2 linked regions of the Lichenibacterium dinghuense genome follow. Each later gene encodes a partner of the first gene's protein in a complex. Links are inferred from orthologs where the notes say so. Each region holds a gene or a part of one and is shown on either strand. Other genes may lie near its edges.

Region 1 (8,515 bases):
GTGTTGCGCACGATCTTGGCCTGCTCGCGCAGCTTCGAGATGTCGTCGCTCTGCGCCTTCTGGGCGACGTAGCGGGCCACCTGATCCTTGACCTGATCGAAGGGCGGGAAGGCCTTCTCGCGCTTGCCCTCGACCTTGATGACGTGCCAGCCGAACTCGCTCTTCACGGGGTCGGACACCTGGCCCGGCTCCAGCTTGAAGGCGGCGGCGGCGAACTCCGGCACCATCTTGTCCTTGGTGAACCAGCCGAGGTCGCCGCCCTGCGAGCCGGGGTCCTTCGACACCTCGTCGGCCACCTTGGCGAAGTCCTCGCCCTTCTTCACGCGCTCCAGCGCCGCCTTGGCCTCGGCCTCGGTCGGCACGAGGATGTGGCGGGCGTGGATCTCGGTCTCGGGCGGCTGCGCCTTGGCGGCGTCGTCGTAGACCTTCTTCTCGGCCTCGGGCGTCACGGCGGTCTTGGCGATGTTGCCGAGCAGGTCCTCCATCAGGACCTTGTCGTGATAGTAGGCCATCTTCTTGGCGAACTCGGGGTTGTCGCCGAGCTTCTCCTGCGCGGCCTGGCCGGCCGCGAGCTTCAGGTCGATCAGGTAGTCCAGGACGTAGGCCTCGCGCTGCGGGCCCTGGAGCTGCTGGGGCAGCGCCGGGCCGAGGTCGGCGGTGGCGATGCGGACGTCGTCCTCGGTGATGTCGGAGCCGTTGACGGTGGCGAGCACCTTGGAGGTGCCGGCCGCCGCGGCGGCCGGCGTGGCCGCGGCGCCGATCAGGGCCGTGGCGGCCAGCAGCGCGGCGGCCAGGGTCCGCAGCGGGGCATCGTATCGTTTGCGCATGGGGCAGGTCCTCGCTCGTCCGGTGCTGCCGCAGATGTGGTCCGCCGCGGCTCCGGACAACGCCCGTCGTCGGGCGAGCCGGACGAGGCTCGACCCGCGATTGACAGGCTTTGGGGCGGCTCATATCCGTCCCCGAGGTCCAAGGCCACCGCTTTCTCGGGCCGCGGTCCCCGCGCGTTGCGACGGTCCCCGGGGCGACTTACATGCCGGGATGTCGCCGCGCTCGTGCTACAGACGTGCGGACTGACGGCAGGTTCAGCCGCGCGCCATCGCTGCCGCGCGGCCCAGATCAAGGTTTTCGACGGATGCTCGGCTCGCTCGCAAGCAAGATTTTCGGGACGGCCAACGGGCGCCGGCTGAAGTCCTACGCGCCCAAGGTCGCCGCCATCAACGCGATGGAGCCCGAAGTCTCCGCCCTGTCGGACGAGCAGCTCACCGCGCGGACCGCGCAGTTCCGCGAGCAGCTCGCGGCCGGCAAGTCCCTCGACGACCTCCTGGTGCCCGCCTTCGCCACGGTGCGCGAGGCCGCCAAGCGCGTGCTCGGGCAGCGCCACTTCGACGTTCAGCTGATCGGCGGCATGGTGCTGCACGAGGGCGGCATCTCCGAGATGCGCACCGGCGAGGGCAAGACGCTCGTCGCCACCCTGGCCTGCTACCTCAACGCGCTGCCCGGCAAGGGCGTGCACGTCGTCACCGTCAACGACTACCTCGCCCGGCGCGACGCCGAGTGGATGGGCCGGGTCTACAACTTCCTCGGCCTGTCCTACGGGATCATCGTCCACGGCCTCGACGACGCCGAGCGCAAGGCCTCCTACGCGGCCGACATCACCTACGGCACGAACAACGAGTTCGGCTTCGACTACCTCCGCGACAACATGAAGTACGAGCTGGAGCAGATGTGCCAGCGCGGCCACGCCTTCGCGATCGTCGACGAGGTCGATTCGATCCTGATCGACGAGGCCCGCACGCCGCTGATCATCTCCGGCCCGTCCGAGGACAAGTCGGACCTCTACAACCGGATCGACACCTTCATCCCGCGCCTCGTGACGGGCGACTACGAGGTCGACGAGAAGCAGCGCACCGCCAACCTCACCGAGGCCGGCAACGAGCACATCGAGGCGATGCTCGGCGAGGCGGGGCTGCTCACCGAGGGCTCCCTCTACGAGGCGGCCAATTCCACGCTGGTCCACCACGTGCAGCAGGCGCTGAAGGCCCACAAGCTGTTCACACTCGACAAGGACTACATCGTCCGCAACGGCGAGCTCGTCATCATCGACGAGTTCTCGGGCCGCATGATGCCGGGCCGCCGCTACTCGGAAGGGCTGCACCAGGCCCTGGAGGCCAAGGAATCGGTCCAGGTCCAGCCCGAGAACGTGACGCTGGCCTCCATCACCTTCCAGAACTACTTCCGGCTCTACAAGAAGCTCGCCGGCATGACCGGCACGGCCTCGACCGAGGCGGACGAGTTCGCCGAGATCTACAAGCTCGAGGTGGTCGAGATCCCGACCAACCGCCCCGTGTCGCGCCTCGACGAGCACGACGAGGTGTACCGCTCGCCGGGCGAGAAGCTCAAGGCCATCGTCAAGGAGATCGAGACCGCCAGCGCCACCATGCAGCCGCTGCTGGTCGGCACGACGTCGATCGAGAAGTCCGAACAGCTCGGCGAGATGATGACGGCGGCGGGCTTCACGCGCATCGACTTCTCGGACCCTTCCGCGGCGCTGAAGGGGCTCTACGCCGCGGCCCGCTCCGGCACGCCGTCCAAGCTCTTCGCCATCCTGAACGCCCGTTTCCACGAGCAGGAGGCCTATATCGTGGCCGAGGCCGGCGTGCCCGGCGCCATCACGATCGCCACCAACATGGCGGGCCGCGGCACCGACATCAAACTCGGCGGCTCCGAGGACATGCGCATCGCCACCGAATGCGCCGCGATGGAGCCTGGCCCCGAGCGCGACGCCAAGGAGGCCGAGATCCGCGCCGAGGTGGCGGCTTTCAAGGAGAAGGCGATCGCGGCGGGCGGCCTCTACATCGTCGGCACCGAGCGGCACGAGAGCCGCCGCATCGACAACCAGCTCCGCGGCCGCTCCGGCCGCCAGGGCGACAAGGGCCGCTCCAAGTTCTTCCTGTCGCTGCAGGACGACCTGATGCGGATCTTCGGCTCGGACCGCATGGACATGGTGCTGAAGCGCCTGGGCTTGCAGGAGGACGAGGCCATCGTCCACCCCTGGATCAACAAGGCGCTGGAGAAGGCGCAGCAGAAGGTCGAGGCGCGCAACTTCGACATGCGCAAGAACGTGCTGAAGTACGACGACGTGATGAACGACCAGCGCCGCGTCGTGTTCGAGCAGCGCCGCGACATGATGGGGCAGGAATCGCTGGAGGAGATGATCGGCGAGATGCGCCAGGGCGTCATCGACGACGTCGTGGCCCGCTTCATGCCGCACGACGCCTATCCCGAGGCCTGGGACATCGAGGGCCTGAAGGCGGCGCTGAAGGACGGGCTCAACATGGAGCCGCCCGTCGGCGACTGGGCCAAGGAGGAGGGCATCGCCGACGAGGAGATGCGCGAGCGCCTTCAGGCCGCGGCCGAGGAGGCCTTCGCGTCGCGCGTCGAGAAGAACGGCGCGGAGCTCAGCCGCTACGTCGAGAAGCAGATCGTGCTGCAGGTGCTCGATCACCTGTGGCGCGAGCATCTCGTGACGCTGGACCACCTCCGGCAGGTGATCGGCTGGCGCGGCGTGGCGCAGCGCGATCCGCTGAACGAGTACAAGTCCGAGGCCTTCGAGATGTTCGACGGCCTGATCACCAAGCTGCGCGAGATCGTCACCGCGCAGATCATGCGCGTCGAGGTGGCCTACGAGCAGCCGACGGTCGGCGAGCTGCCGCCGATGTTCGCCACCCACCAGGACCCGCTCACGGGCGACGACGACGTGACGATCGCCGACATGAACGCCCGGCTCGCGGCGGGCGACTTCGGCCCCGGCAGCGGCGCGATGCTGTCGACGCTGGAGCGCATCGAGCCGACGACCCGCGACCCCGGCGACCCCGCCACCTGGGGCCGGGTCAGCCGCAACGAGAGCTGCCCCTGCGGCTCGGGCAAGAAGTACAAGCACTGCCACGGCGCGCTGGCGTAGGTTTCGTCCTTCTCCCGCAAAGCGGGAGAAGGTGGCCCGGCGAAGCCGGGTCGGATGAGGGGACCCCGGCGCTCCACGGACGTCCCCTCATCCGCCCTGCCGGGCACCTTCTCCCGTTTCGCGGGAGAAGGGCGAACCCCTCCTCACCGCTGCGCCGTCTCCCAACCCTCCGCCCGATAGAACGGCAGATTCGAGGGCGGCAGCGGCGCGATCCCGCGGATGTGATCCGCCGCCTTCTCGGCCAGCATGATCGTCGGCGCGTTGAGGTTGCCCGTCGTGATGGTCGGGAACACCGACGAGTCGGCCACGCGCAGGCCCTCGACGCCGATCACCCGCGCGTCCGGTCCCACCACGGCCTGCGGGTCGTCGATGCGCCCCATGCGGCAGGTCGAGCAGGGGTGGTAGGCGCTCTCGACGCGGCGGCGGATGAAGGCGTCGATGGCCTCGTCGCTCGTGACGTCGGCGCCGGGCGAGATCTCCTCGCCCCGGTAGGGTGCGAAGGCTTCCTGCGCGAAGATCTCGCGGGTCAGCCGCACGGCGGCGCGCATCTCCGTCCAGTCGTCGGGGTGGCTCATGTAGTCGAAGCGGATCGCCGGCGCCTGAGAAGCCTCGGCCGAGCGCAACGACACGCGGCCTCGGCTCTTCGAGCGCATCGGCCCGACATGGGCCTGGAAGCCGTGCTGCTCGGCCAGGTCCTTGCCGTTGTACGAGATGGCGGCGGGCAGGAAGTGGTACTGCAGGTCCGGCCATTCGACGCCCGCCCGGGACCGGATGAAGCCGCAGCTCTCGAAATGATTGGTGGCGCCGAGGCCATCGCGCTTCAGAAGCCAGCGCGCGCCGATCCTCGCCTGGGACAGCCGGCCGAGCGCGCCGTAGAGCGTGATGGGCTCGCGGCACGCGACCTGAAAGTAGAACTCCAGGTGGTCGGTGAGGTTGCCGCCGACGCCGGGCCGGTCGGCGACGACCGGGATGCCGTGCTCCGCGAGGTGGGCGCCCGGCCCGACGCCGGACAGCATCAGGAGCTGGGGCGAGTTGATGGCGCCGCCGGCCAGCACGACCTCGCGCCGCGCCCGGGCCTCGACCCGCTGCGCCGCGATGCGGCCGGCGAGGCCGACCGCGCGCCGCCCCTCGAGGATCACCCGCTCGGCGAGGCACCCGGTCCAGACGGTGAGGTTGGAGCGCTTGCGCGCGCGGTCCAGGTAGGCGCGGGCGGCGCTCCAGCGCTGGCCGTCGTGGACCGTGCGGTCCATCCGCCCGAAGCCCTCCTGCTGGAAGCCGTTGACGTCCGCCGTGACCGGGTAGCCGGCCTGACGCCCCGCCTCGACGAAGGCCGTGTAGAGCGGGTTGTCGAGCGGGCCGTAGCTCGTGTGGAGCGGGCCGTCGCCGCCGCGGTAGCCGTCGCCCCCCTCCTCCCGCGTCTCCGCGCGCTTGAAGTAGGGCAGCACGTCGGCGTAGCCCCAGCCGCGCGCGCCGGCGGCGCTCCAGGCCTCGTAGTCCATGGCGTTGCCGCGGATGTAGACCATGCCGTTGATCGACGACGAGCCGCCGAGCACCCGGCCCCGCGGGCAGGTGATCCGCCGGCCGTCGAGGTGCGGCTCGGGCTCGGACAGGTAGTTCCAGTTCGCCCGCTCGATGTTCATCGCCATGGCGAGCGCGCTCGGCATGCGGATCAGCGGCGACCAGTCGTTGCCGCCGCTCTCGACCAGCAGCACCGAGGCGGTGCCGTCCTCGGTCAGGCGGTCGGCGAGGACGCAGCCGGCGGAACCCGCGCCGACGATCACGTAGTCGAATTCGGTGGACAAGGGTGTGGGCCTCAGCGGAGCGATCGGCGACGGGCGGTGCCGTCCGACCGTTCCTCATCCCGAGAAGGGAGGGAGAAGCGGCGGCCGGGGCTCCATGCTAATCGATCGTGGCACATCCGTCTGTCGGGGAGCCGACGCCCGCTTCACCGCTGCGCGCGGCGCTCCTGCGAGGGCGTGCGGTCGAAGTGTTCGGAGTAGCATTTCGAGAAGTGCGACGCCGACACGAAGCCGCAGGCGAGGCCGATCGACAGGATCGGCATGGAGGTCTGCAGCAGCAGTTGACGCGCGCGGGCGAGGCGCAGGCCGAGGTAGTAGCGGGTCGGCACCTGCCCGATGTATTTGCGGAACAGCCGTTCCAGCTGCCGGGTCGACAGGCCGGCGCCCTCCGCGAGGTCGACGCAGGACAGCGGCTGCTCGATGCAGCGCTCCATCTCGGCCACCACGTTGATGAGCTTGGGGTGGGCGACGCCGAGGCGCGAGCGCAGCTCCATGCGCTGGCGCTCGTCGCCGTCCCGCATGCGGTGGTGGATCAGCTGGTCGGTGACGCCGGAGGCCACCTCCTGGCCGAGCCGGCGGGCGATCAGCGCCAGCATCATGTCGATCGCCGCGGTGCCGCCCGCGCAGGTGAAGCGCGTGCGGTCGATCTCGAACAGCTCGTCCGTGAGGTCGATCTCGGGGAACTGTTCGCGCAGCGCGTCCTGGTTCTCCCAATGGATGGTGCAGCGGTGGTCGTCGAGGAGGCCCGCCTTGGCGAGGACGTAGGTGCCCGTGCAGACCGCGCCGACCGGCACGCCGCGCGACGCGACCGTGCGCAGCCGGGCGATGGCCTCGCGGTGGTCATGGTTCTGAACGTCGATGCCGGAACACACCACGGCCGCGGTGACGCCGGCGAGGTCCGCGAAGCTGCCGTCCACCGCGACTTCGACGCCGTTCGACGCCGCGACCGGCCGCCCGTCGGCCGACAGCACGCGCCACGAGAAGGCGTCGTGGCCCTCGATGCGGTTGGCGAGGCGCAGCGGCTCGATCGCCGACGAGAAGGCGATCATCGAGAAGGCGGGCACGAGCAGGAAGCCGACGGAGGTGATGTCCGCCATCGCCCGGTTGCGCGCGCCGTCGCCGACCCTCGGCTCGCCGTCCCGCCGGCGGACCGCAGAGCCCGGCGAAACGACGCCCGAGGCGGGCGGGCGCCCCCGCCCCGTCCTCAACGCGACCTCGCCGGCTTCCGCTTTGCTGATCGACATGACGAGGGACCGACGTGCAACCCGTGGGCGAAGGCGATGCGATCCTCGGGGCCGGATCGATGTCGCGACTCTGTGCATCCGAGGATGGCCGAGGCCCGACAAATGTCAATCGAGCAAGATCCCGGCCAGCTCCGCAGCGACCCGCCTCAGACCGGCCAGCGCTCGCGACGGTGGGCCGAATCCCAGAACACCCATTCGAGCTGCATGGCGCGCGCGAAGGCCGCGTGCATGGCCGCGACGATGGTCCCCGAGGCTTCGGCGGCGAGCGCGTCCGTCGTGGCGATCATGGCGTCGACCGCGGCGGCGAAATCCTCGCCCGCATAGGTGTCGATCCAGGCGCGATACGAGTTGTCCGGCGCGGCGCGGCCGTGAATGGCCGTGCCGACCTCGCGATAGACCCAGAAGCAAGGCAGCAGCGCCGCCGCGATCACGGGCAGCGGCTCGCGGAACGCGGTCGCGAGGAGCCACGCGGCGTAGTGGTGGCAGGCCGGCGACGCGGGCTCGACCGCAACGGCGGCGGCGTCGAGGCCGAAACGGCCGAAATAGTCCTCGTGCAGGGCGCGCTCGACCACGATGGCCTCGCGGGCCGCGCCGGCGAACTGCACGATGTGGTCGGGCTGATCGGCCTTGGCGGCCGCGACCGCCAGCGCCTGGCCGAAGGCGACGAGGTATTTGGCGTCCTGGACGATGTAGTGGCGGAAGCTGTCGAGCGCGAGGCGGCCCTCGGTCAACTCCGCGTTGAAGGGGTGGGCCAGGGTGGCGTCGTAGAGGGCGCGGTTGCGCGACCAGGCGTCGGCGGAAAAGGGCATGGATTCCGGTCCTCGAGACCTCCTCCCGCAGGGCGGAAGCAGGCAAGCCACGTCACGCGAAGCGCTTCGCCGCCTGGCGCTGGTCCGCGATCATCTTGGCGAGGTCGAGCCCGACGGGGTGCCCGTCCTCCACGCGCCAGCGTCCGCCCACCATCACCCGGTCGGCGCGGTTGGCGTTGCACAGCACCAGTGCCGCCACGGGGTCGTGCGCGCCGGCGAAGCGCGTCTCGTCGAGGGTGAAGAGCGCGAGATCGGCCTGCATCCCCGGCGCGATCCGGCCGACGTCGTCGCGGCCGAGGCAGCGCGCCGAACCCTCGGTGCCCCAGCGGATCACGTCGCGGTGGCTGACGCGCTCGGCGCCGTAGCGCAGCCGGCCGATCATCAGCGCCTGGCGCAGCGCTTCCATCATGTTGGAAGCGTCGTTGGAGGCCGAGCCGTCGACGCCGAGGCCGACGGGCGCGCCGGCCGCCTCCAGTTCGACGGTGCGGCAGATGCCGGAGGCCAGCACCATGTTGGAGGCCGCGCAGTGGCACACGCCGACGCCGTGGCGGCCGAGGCGCGCCACCTCCGCGTCGTCGAAGTGGATGCCGTGCGCCACCCAGGTGCGGGGCACGAGCCAGCCGTTGCGCTCCAGGAGGTCGACCGGCCGGCAGCCGTAGCGGGCCACGCAGAAGGCCTCCTCGTCGGCGGTCTCGGCGAGGT
Region 2 (8,004 bases), 5.0 Mb from region 1 along the record:
GCAACCCAAGCGAACCCGCTTCCGCAAGGCCTTCAAGGGCCGGATCAGCGGCGAAGCCAAGGGCGGCTTCGAGCTCAACTTCGGCCAGTACGGCCTGAAGGCGATGGAGCCGGAGCGCGTCACCGCCCGCCAGATCGAGGCCGCCCGCCGCGCCCTCACACGCCACATGAAGCGCGCCGGCCGCGTGTGGATCCGCATCTTCCCGGACGTGCCTGTGTCGAAGAAGCCGACCGAGGTCCGCATGGGCAAGGGCAAGGGCGCCCCTGAGTTCTGGGCGGCCCGCGTGCATCCCGGCCGCATCATGTTCGAGCTCGACGGCGTGCCGGTCGACCTCGCCAAGGAGGCGCTCCGCCTCGCCGCCGCGAAGCTGCCGATCAAGACGCGCTTCGTCGAACGCATCGCCGAGTGAGGGCGGACACCATGAAGACCAAGCAGCGCCTGTCCGACCTCTGGGTCATGTCGGACGATCAGCTCAACGACGAAGTGCTTCGCTTGAAGCGCGAACAGTTCAACCTGCGCTTCCGGCGCGCCACCGGCCAGCTGGAGAACACAGCCACGGTCCGCGTGGTCCGTCGCGACATCGCCCGGGCCAAGACCCTGGCGGCGATGAAGCGCGCCGCAGCGAACGGGTGAGAGACCGAAGATGCCGAAGCGTATCCTCCAGGGCGTGGTCGTCAGCGACAAGCAGGAGAAGACCGTGGTGGTGAAGGTGGAGCGCCGCTTCACCCATCCGCTGCTCAAGAAGACCGTGCGCCGCTCCAAGAACTACCACGCGCACGACGAGGCCCGCGCCTTCAAGGTGGGGGACATCGTCTCCATCGAGGAGACGCGGCCGATCTCCAAGCTGAAGCGCTGGACCGTCCTCGGGGCGGACGCCGCGAAGGCCCCCGCGGCCGAAGCCTCGGCCTGAGGTCGATCCGGGGCAGGGGGCTTGCTGTTCCCCATCCCCGCCAGGCGCAGTCCGGCTCCAGCGCGTCGTTCCCCGACGCGCCGCCTTTAAACCGCGGCCGATCCGTCCGGGTCGGGCGCCACGGGCCGGAAACCGTTCTGACAGGAAGTCATATCCATGATTCAGATGCAGACTAACCTCGATGTCGCAGACAATTCCGGCGCCCGCCGGGTCATGTGCATCAAGGTCATCGGCGGCTCCAAGCGGAAGTACGCCGGCGTGGGCGACATCATCGTCGTGTCCATCAAGGAAGCCATCCCGCGCGGCCGCGTGAAGAAGGGCGACGTGATGAAGGCCGTGGTGGTCCGCACCGCCAAGGACATCAAGCGCGCCGACGGCACCGTGATCCGCTTCGACACCAACGCGGCGGTGATCGTGAACAACCAGTCCGAGCCGGTCGGCACCCGCATCTTCGGGCCGGTGCCGCGCGAGCTGCGCGCCAAGAACCACATGAAGATCATCTCGCTGGCCCCGGAGGTGCTGTGATGGCCGCCAAGATCAAGAAGGGCGACAAGGTCGTCGTGCTGACCGGCCGCGACCGCGGCAACACCGGCGAGGTGCTCCAGGTCATGCCGAAGGACGAGCGCGCCATCGTGCGCGGCGTCAACCTCGTCAAGCGCCACCAGGCGCAGAGCCAGCGCCAGGAAGGCGGCATCATCACCAAGGAAGCGACGATCCACCTGTCGAACCTCGCCCTGCAGCACCCGACGACCGGCAAGCCGGTCCGCGTGGGCTTCAAGGTGCTCGAGGACGGCCGCAAGGTGCGCGTGGCCAAGGGTTCGGGAGATCAGATCGATGGCTGAGGCTCAGGCCGCCGGCGGCAAGAAGGCCGCCAAGGGCAAGGAGAACCGCAAGGCGGGCTCCGACATCAACATGGAGGCCTCGCCGGCCCTCCCCGCCGGCTACGTGCCGCGCATGAAGCAGGTGTACCGCGACACCATCCGTCAGGCGATGACGGAGCAGTTCGGGTACAAGAACCAGCTCGCCGTGCCGCGCCTCGACAAGATCGTGCTCAACATGGGCGTGGGCGAGGCCGTCAACGACACCAAGAAGGTGACGAGCGCCGCCGCCGACCTGTCGCTGATCGCCGGCCAGAAGCCCGTGATCACCCACGCGCGCAACGCCATCTCGACCTTCAAGGTGCGCGAGGGGATGCCGCTCGGCGCCAAGGTGACGCTGCGCGACATCCGCATGTACGAGTTCCTGGACCGCCTGGTCACGGTGGCGCTGCCGCGCATCCGCGACTTCCGCGGCCTGAGCCCGAAGTCCTTCGACGGCCGCGGCAACTTCGCCATGGGCATCAAGGAGCACATCATCTTCCCCGAGATCGACTATGACAAGGCCGAGACGATGCTCGGCATGGACATCATCGTCTGCACCACGGCGAAGACCGACGACGAGGCGCGCGCGCTCCTCAAGGCTTTCAATTTCCCGTTCCGGCAGTGAGGTCAGCGGGGAAGGTTCTTCCTTCCCCCGTGCATGCAGCACGGCTTCAGACGCGGAGAGAGGACGACTCAATGGCTAAGAAGAGTTCTGTCGAGAAGAACGAACACCGGCGCTCGCTGGTGAAGCAATATGCGGCGAAGCGGGCGAAGCTGAAGGGCATCGCCGACGACGCCAACCTGCCGATGGAAGAGCGCTTCGAGGCGCGGCTGAAGCTCTCCGAGCTGCCCCGCAACTCGGCCGCGGCGCGCATCCGCAACCGTTGCGAAGTGTCGGGCCGCTCGCGCTCGGTGTACCGCAAGATGAAGATGTCCCGCATCGCGCTCCGCGAGCTGGGCAACAAGGGCCTGATCCCGGGCTTGGTCAAGTCGAGCTGGTGAGGGGAGGCGAACCATGTCCGTGAACGATCCCCTGGGTGACATGCTCACCCGCATCCGCAACGCCCAGCTCCGCCGCAAGGGCAAGGTGTCGACGCCGGGCTCGCGCCTGCGCGCCAACGTGCTCGACGTGCTGGAGCAGGAAGGCTTCATCCGCGGCTACTCGACGACGGACCACGGCAACGGCCGCACCGAGTTCGACATCGAGCTGAAGTATTTCGACAACGCGCCGGTCATCAAGATGATCGAGCGCGTGTCCCGTCCGGGCCGCCGCGTCTACGCGGCCGTCGATGCGCTGCCGCGCGTCGCCAACGGCCTGGGCCTCACGATCGTGTCGACGCCCAAGGGCGTCATGGCTGACCACGCCGCGCGCGAGAACAACGTCGGCGGCGAGGTCCTGTGCAAGGTCTTCTGACCTGAGCCATGAGGGAATGAACGATGTCCAGGGTCGGTAAGAAGCCGGTCGTGCTCCCCAAGGGCGTGACCGCGACGGTTCAGGGCCAGAAGGTCGACATCAAGGGCGCGAAGGGCACTCTGTCCTTCACCGTCCCGGATGACTGCGACGTGGCGCTGAACGACAACGAGATCGCGGTGAACCCGCGCTCGGAAAGCAAGCGCGCCCAGGCGATGTGGGGCACGTCGCGCGCCATGATCAACAACCTCGTGACCGGCGTCTCCGCCGGCTTCGAGAAGCGCCTCGAGATCACGGGCGTCGGCTACAAGGCCGCCGTCCAGGGCAAGAAGCTCGTCCTGTCGCTCGGCTACAGCCACGACGTCGACTATCCGATCCCGGACGGCATCGACATCAAGGCCACCAAGCCGACCGAGCTGGTCGTGTCCGGCATCGACAAGCGCGAAGTCGGCCAGGTGGCTTCCGAGATCCGCGCCTACCGTCCGCCGGAGCCCTACAAGGGCAAGGGCGTGAAGTACGCGGGCGAGTTCATCTTCCGCAAGGAAGGCAAGAAGAAGTAAGGGCGATGAGCAAGAGCGATCTTTCCGACCGCCGCAAGGCTCGCGTCCGCCTGGCCATTCGCAAGAATGCCGGCGGCCGTCCCCGCCTTTCGGTCTTCCGGTCTTCCAAGCAGATCTACGCGCAGGTGATCGACGACGCCCGCGGCGTGACCGTGGCCTCGGCCTCGACGGTCGAGAAGTCGAACCGCGAGGGGCTCAAGACGGGAGCCGACAAGGCCGCCGCCGAGCAGATCGGCAAGCTGGTCGCCCAGCGCGCCCTCGAGGCCGGCGTGACCGAGGTCGTGTTCGACCGCGGCTCCTACATGTACCACGGCCGCGTCAAGGCGCTTGCCGAGGGCGCCCGCGAGGGTGGCCTGAAGTTCTGATCGGGGTTCGCCTCAGTCCCACAAGTTCAGCGGGCCGGCTTGTCTTCGACGGGAGCGTCGGATACAGGTCGGCCCGTTCCCATGCAGGGGTGGCCCGGCGCGGGGCGGTTTCGGCCGCGTCCCCGCGCCTTCGCTCATCCCGCGGGGGCTCCCATCCCAGCGAGCGGCAGGGCCCATCCCGGGCCGCCGCGCCAGTGACGGACGACAAGATGGCTCGTGAAAGAGAGCGCGACCGCGAGGATCGCGACAACGAATTCGTGGACAAGCTGGTCCACATCAACCGCGTCGCCAAGGTGGTGAAGGGCGGCCGGCGCTTCGGCTTCGCGGCGCTCGTCGTCGTCGGCGACCAGAAGGGCCGCGTCGGCTACGGCCACGGCAAGGCGCGCGAAGTGCCGGAAGCCATCCGCAAGGCCACGGAATCCGCCAAGCGCGGCATGATCCGCGTGCCGCTGCGCGAGGGCCGGACGCTGCACCACGACGTGAACGGCCGCCACGGCGCCGGCCGCGTCATCCTGCGCGCCGCCCCGGCCGGCACCGGCATCATCGCCGGCGGCCCGATGCGCGCCGTGTTCGAGACGCTCGGCGTCCACGACGTCGTCGCCAAGAGCCAGGGCTCGTCGAACCCCTACAACATGGTCCGCGCCACCTTCGACGCGCTGATCCACGAGGATTCGCCCCGCCAGGTCGCGGCGCGCCGCAACATCAAGGTGTCCACCCTGCAGTCCCGCCGCCAGGGCGTGGACGCCGACGCCGTCGAAGCCTGAGGGGGACAGCGATGGACTCCCAGACCCAGACGCGGTTCGTCGTCGAGCAGACGAAGAGCCCCATCGGCCGCCCGGCCACCCAGCGCCAGACGCTGGTGGCCCTCGGCCTCAACAAGATCGGCCGCCGCTCGTCGCTGATCGACAACCCCTCGACCCGCGGCATGGTGGCGAGCGTCGCCCACCTCGTCCGCGTCGTCGACGGCGAGTGAGGAGGGCGAGATGAAGCTCAACGAGATCAGGGACAACGAGGGCTCGTCCAAGTCGCGCATGCGCGTCGGGCGCGGCATCGGCTCCGGCAAGGGCAAGACCGGCGGCCGCGGCGTGAAGGGCCAGAAGGCCCGCACCGGCGTGCGCATCAAGGGCTTCGAGGGCGGTCAGATGCCGCTGCATCGTCGCCTGCCGAAGCGCGGCTTCACCAACATCTTCCGCCTCGACTACAACGAGATCAACGTCGGCCGCATCCAGAAGGCGATCGACGAGGGCAAGCTGCAGGCTGGCCCGATCACGATCGAGACGCTGGTGGACGCCGGCCTGTGCACCAAGGCGCGCGACGGCGTGAAGATCCTCGGCGCCGGCGAGATCACGGCCGCGGTGCAGATCGAGGCCGCCCTGGCGTCGAAGTCCGCCATCTCGGCCATCGAGGCGGCGGGCGGCTCCGTGAAGGTGCTGCGCGAGCCCAAGGTCAAGGCCGAAGAGGCCGCCTGAGCCTCGACGGCTCGGCTCGAACATCGGCAGGGCGGCGGCGGAAGCCGACCGCCCTGTTTTCATGTCGGCGGCCGCGCGGCGCGCGGCCGGTCATCGGCCTTGGCACCGCCACGGTCGGCTTTCAATCTGGCGTGCAGGCGTGGCGCGCGCTAAGGAACGGCACGGTCGCCGTGGTGTCCCGCGGCGGTCCCTTGGAGCAGGTGTATGGCGTCGGCAGCGGAACAGCTCGCAGCGAACATCAATTTCGCCTCGATCGGCAAGGCCGAGGAGCTCAAGAAGCGCATCTGGTTCACGCTGGGCGCCCTGATCATCTACCGGCTCGGGACCTACATCCCGCTGCCCGGCATCGACCCCGCGGCCTTCGAGGCGAACTTCTCGGGCCAGAAGCAGGGCGTGCTCGAGCTGTTCAACATGTTCTCGGGCGGCGCTGTCCAGCGCATGGCGATCTTCGCCCTGAACATCATGCCCTACATCTCGGCCTCGATCATCATCCAGCTGATGACCTCGGTCGTGCCGTCGCTCGAAACCCTCAAGAAGGAGGGCGAGTCCGGCCGCAAGGTCATCAACCAGTACACCCGCTACCTCACAGTCGTCCTGGCGGCCTTTCAGGCCTACGGCATCGCGGTCGGGCTGGAAGGGCAGGCGGGCGTCGTCACGGAGCCGGGGCTCTTCTTCCGCGTGAGCTGCGTCATCACGCTGATGGGCGGCACCATGTTCCTGATGTGGCTCGGCGAGCAGATCACCTCGCGCGGCATCGGCAACGGCTCGTCGCTGATCATCTTCGCCGGCATCATCGCGGCCTTCCCGGCCGCCATCGGCCACACGCTGGAACTCGGCCGCGAAGGGGCGATCTCGACCGTCTTCATCCTCGCCGTGGTCGTCGTGGCGATCGCCACCATCGCCTTCATCGTGTTTATGGAGCGGGCGCAGCGGCGCGTGCTCATCACCTACCCGAAGCGGCAGGTCGGCAACCGCATGTTCGAGGGCCAGACCTCGTTCCTGCCGCTGAAGCTCAACACCTCCGGCGTCATCCCGCCGATCTTCGCCTCCTCGCTGTTGCTGCTGCCCACGACCGTGGCGAACTTCACGACGATGAACGGTGGCGCCAACGGCTGGCTCGGCACGGTGACGAGCTTCCTCGGCCACGGCCGCCCGGCCTACATCCTGCTCTACCTCGCGCTGATCGTCTTCTTCGCCTTCTTCTACACCGCCGTGGTGTTCAACCCGGTCGAGACGGCCGACAACCTCCGCAAGCACGGCGGCTTCGTGCCCGGCGTGCGCCCCGGCGAGCGCACCGCGCAGCACATCGACACGATCCTCACCCGCATCACCGTGCTGGGTGCGGGCTACCTCGCCATCATTTGCCTTCTGCCCGAGCTTCTGATCTCCTACGCGCAGCTGCCCTTCTACTTCGGCGGCACGTCGCTCCTGATCGTGGTGAGCGTGACCATGGACACGGTCGCGCAGATCCACGGCCATCTGCAGGCGCAACAATACGAGAGCCTGATCAAGAAGTCGCGGCTCAGAGGGAAGAAGCGATGAGGATAGTGTTTCTGGGCCCACCCGGCGCCGGAAAGGGAACGCAGGCCGCGCGGCTCATGGAGCGGCACGGCATACCGCAGCTGTCCACGGGGGACATGCTGCGCGCCGCCGTCAAGGCCGGCACGCCGGTCGGGCTCAAGGCCAAGGCCATCATGGAGCAGGGCGGCCTCGTGCCGGACGCCATCGTGGTCGGCATCGTCGCCGAGCGCTTCATGGAGCCGGACGCCGCCAAGGGCTTCATCCTCGACGGCTTCCCGCGCACGGTGGGGCAGGCCGAAGCGCTCGACCTCGCCCTGGAACACCGCGGCCTCAAGCTCGACGCCGTGCTGGAACTCGAGGTCGACCCCAAGGTCCTGGTCGACCGCATCGAGCGTCGCGCGGCCGACACGCGGGCGGCCGGCGGCACGGTTCGGCCGGACGACACGCCCGAGGTCGTCTCCAAGCGGCTCGCCACCTACCACGAGCAGACCGCGCCGGTGTCGAGCTATTACGCTGGGTCGAACCGCCTGAAGGCGATCGACGGCATGGCGCCGATCGAGGCCGTGGCCGAGTCGATCGACGCGGCGCTGGCCGCGCCGGCCCATTGAGGCACGGCGGGGCGTCATCCTTCCTTGACGCCCCGGCGGTGAGCCGCTAAGGCCACCATCGCGAACCCTTCGACATTGCGTGCCGGGTCGTCCCACGCGGGGACCCGGCCTTCGGTCGTTCGGCGGCAACCTTTGACATGGCGTCATCCGGCACGGCGGTGCCCCGGCGCATGGAGAACACACGTGGCCCGTATAGCTGGCGTCAATATCCCGACCAACAAGCGCGTGGTGATCGCGCTCCAGTACATCCACGGCATCGGCGGCCAGAAGGCCCAGGAGATCTGCGAGAAGGTGTCCATC

The links.
Region 2: the proteins of secA (region 1) and secY are in contact, whole or in part, in a crystal structure (PDB 3DIN), measured with the Thermotoga maritima proteins. The link is inferred for Lichenibacterium dinghuense from one-to-one orthologs. Residues at the interface, in WP_004082002.1 of Thermotoga maritima: Glu261, Ala262, Arg263, Lys300, Ala301, Arg302, Thr303, Ile304, Ile305, Leu323, Tyr324, Asp325, Pro326, Val329, Ser330, Tyr333, Ile336, Lys340, Phe345, Val349, Glu363, Phe364, Tyr374, Ser375, Gly376, Gly377, Glu393, Ile395, Thr482, Ser483; in WP_004081795.1 of Thermotoga maritima: Glu108, Gly109, Glu110, Glu111, Ala236, Glu237, Arg238, Arg239, Ile240, Thr241, Ile242, Gln243, Tyr244, Ala245, Arg246, Arg247, Val248, Thr249, Gly250, Arg251, Arg252, Val253, Tyr254, Gly256, Ala257, Ser258, Thr259, Tyr260, Leu261, Pro262.

The regions. Positions count from the first base shown.
Region 1 is NZ_JAJLMN010000001.1:5,831,152-5,839,666, forward strand. The notes cover bases 759-4,161. They hold secA (preprotein translocase subunit SecA), read left to right. Parts: upstream 759-1,132; coding sequence 1,133-3,961; downstream 3,962-4,161. Other genes in these bases: L7N97_RS27970 (peptidylprolyl isomerase), read right to left, coding at 759-827; betA (choline dehydrogenase), read right to left, coding at 4,105-4,161. In the rest of the region: more of L7N97_RS27970, read right to left, coding at 1-758; more of betA, read right to left, coding at 4,162-5,763; L7N97_RS27985 (GlxA family transcriptional regulator), read right to left, coding at 5,907-7,004; L7N97_RS27990 (TenA family protein), read right to left, coding at 7,151-7,813; L7N97_RS27995 (8-oxoguanine deaminase), read right to left, coding at 7,866-8,515. UniProt on the Escherichia coli protein: Required for protein export, interacts with the SecYEG preprotein conducting channel.
Region 2 is NZ_JAJLMN010000001.1:816,078-824,081, reverse strand. Bases 5,057-7,948 are described here. They hold secY (preprotein translocase subunit SecY), read left to right. Parts: upstream 5,057-5,779; coding sequence 5,780-7,117; downstream 7,118-7,948. Other genes in these bases: rpsM (30S ribosomal protein S13), read left to right, coding at 7,888-7,948; L7N97_RS03860 (adenylate kinase), read left to right, coding at 7,114-7,704; rplO (50S ribosomal protein L15), read left to right, coding at 5,090-5,575; rpmD (50S ribosomal protein L30), read left to right, coding at 5,057-5,079. Outside these bases: rplP (50S ribosomal protein L16), read left to right, coding at 1-409; rpmC (50S ribosomal protein L29), read left to right, coding at 421-633; rpsQ (30S ribosomal protein S17), read left to right, coding at 644-910; rplN (50S ribosomal protein L14), read left to right, coding at 1,067-1,435; rplX (50S ribosomal protein L24), read left to right, coding at 1,435-1,752; rplE (50S ribosomal protein L5), read left to right, coding at 1,823-2,395; rpsN (30S ribosomal protein S14), read left to right, coding at 2,467-2,772; rpsH (30S ribosomal protein S8), read left to right, coding at 2,786-3,184; rplF (50S ribosomal protein L6), read left to right, coding at 3,208-3,741; rplR (50S ribosomal protein L18), read left to right, coding at 3,747-4,106; rpsE (30S ribosomal protein S5), read left to right, coding at 4,316-4,870; more of rpmD, read left to right, coding at 4,882-5,056; more of rpsM, read left to right, coding at 7,949-8,004. UniProt on the Escherichia coli protein: The central subunit of the protein translocation channel SecYEG. Consists of two halves formed by TMs 1-5 and 6-10.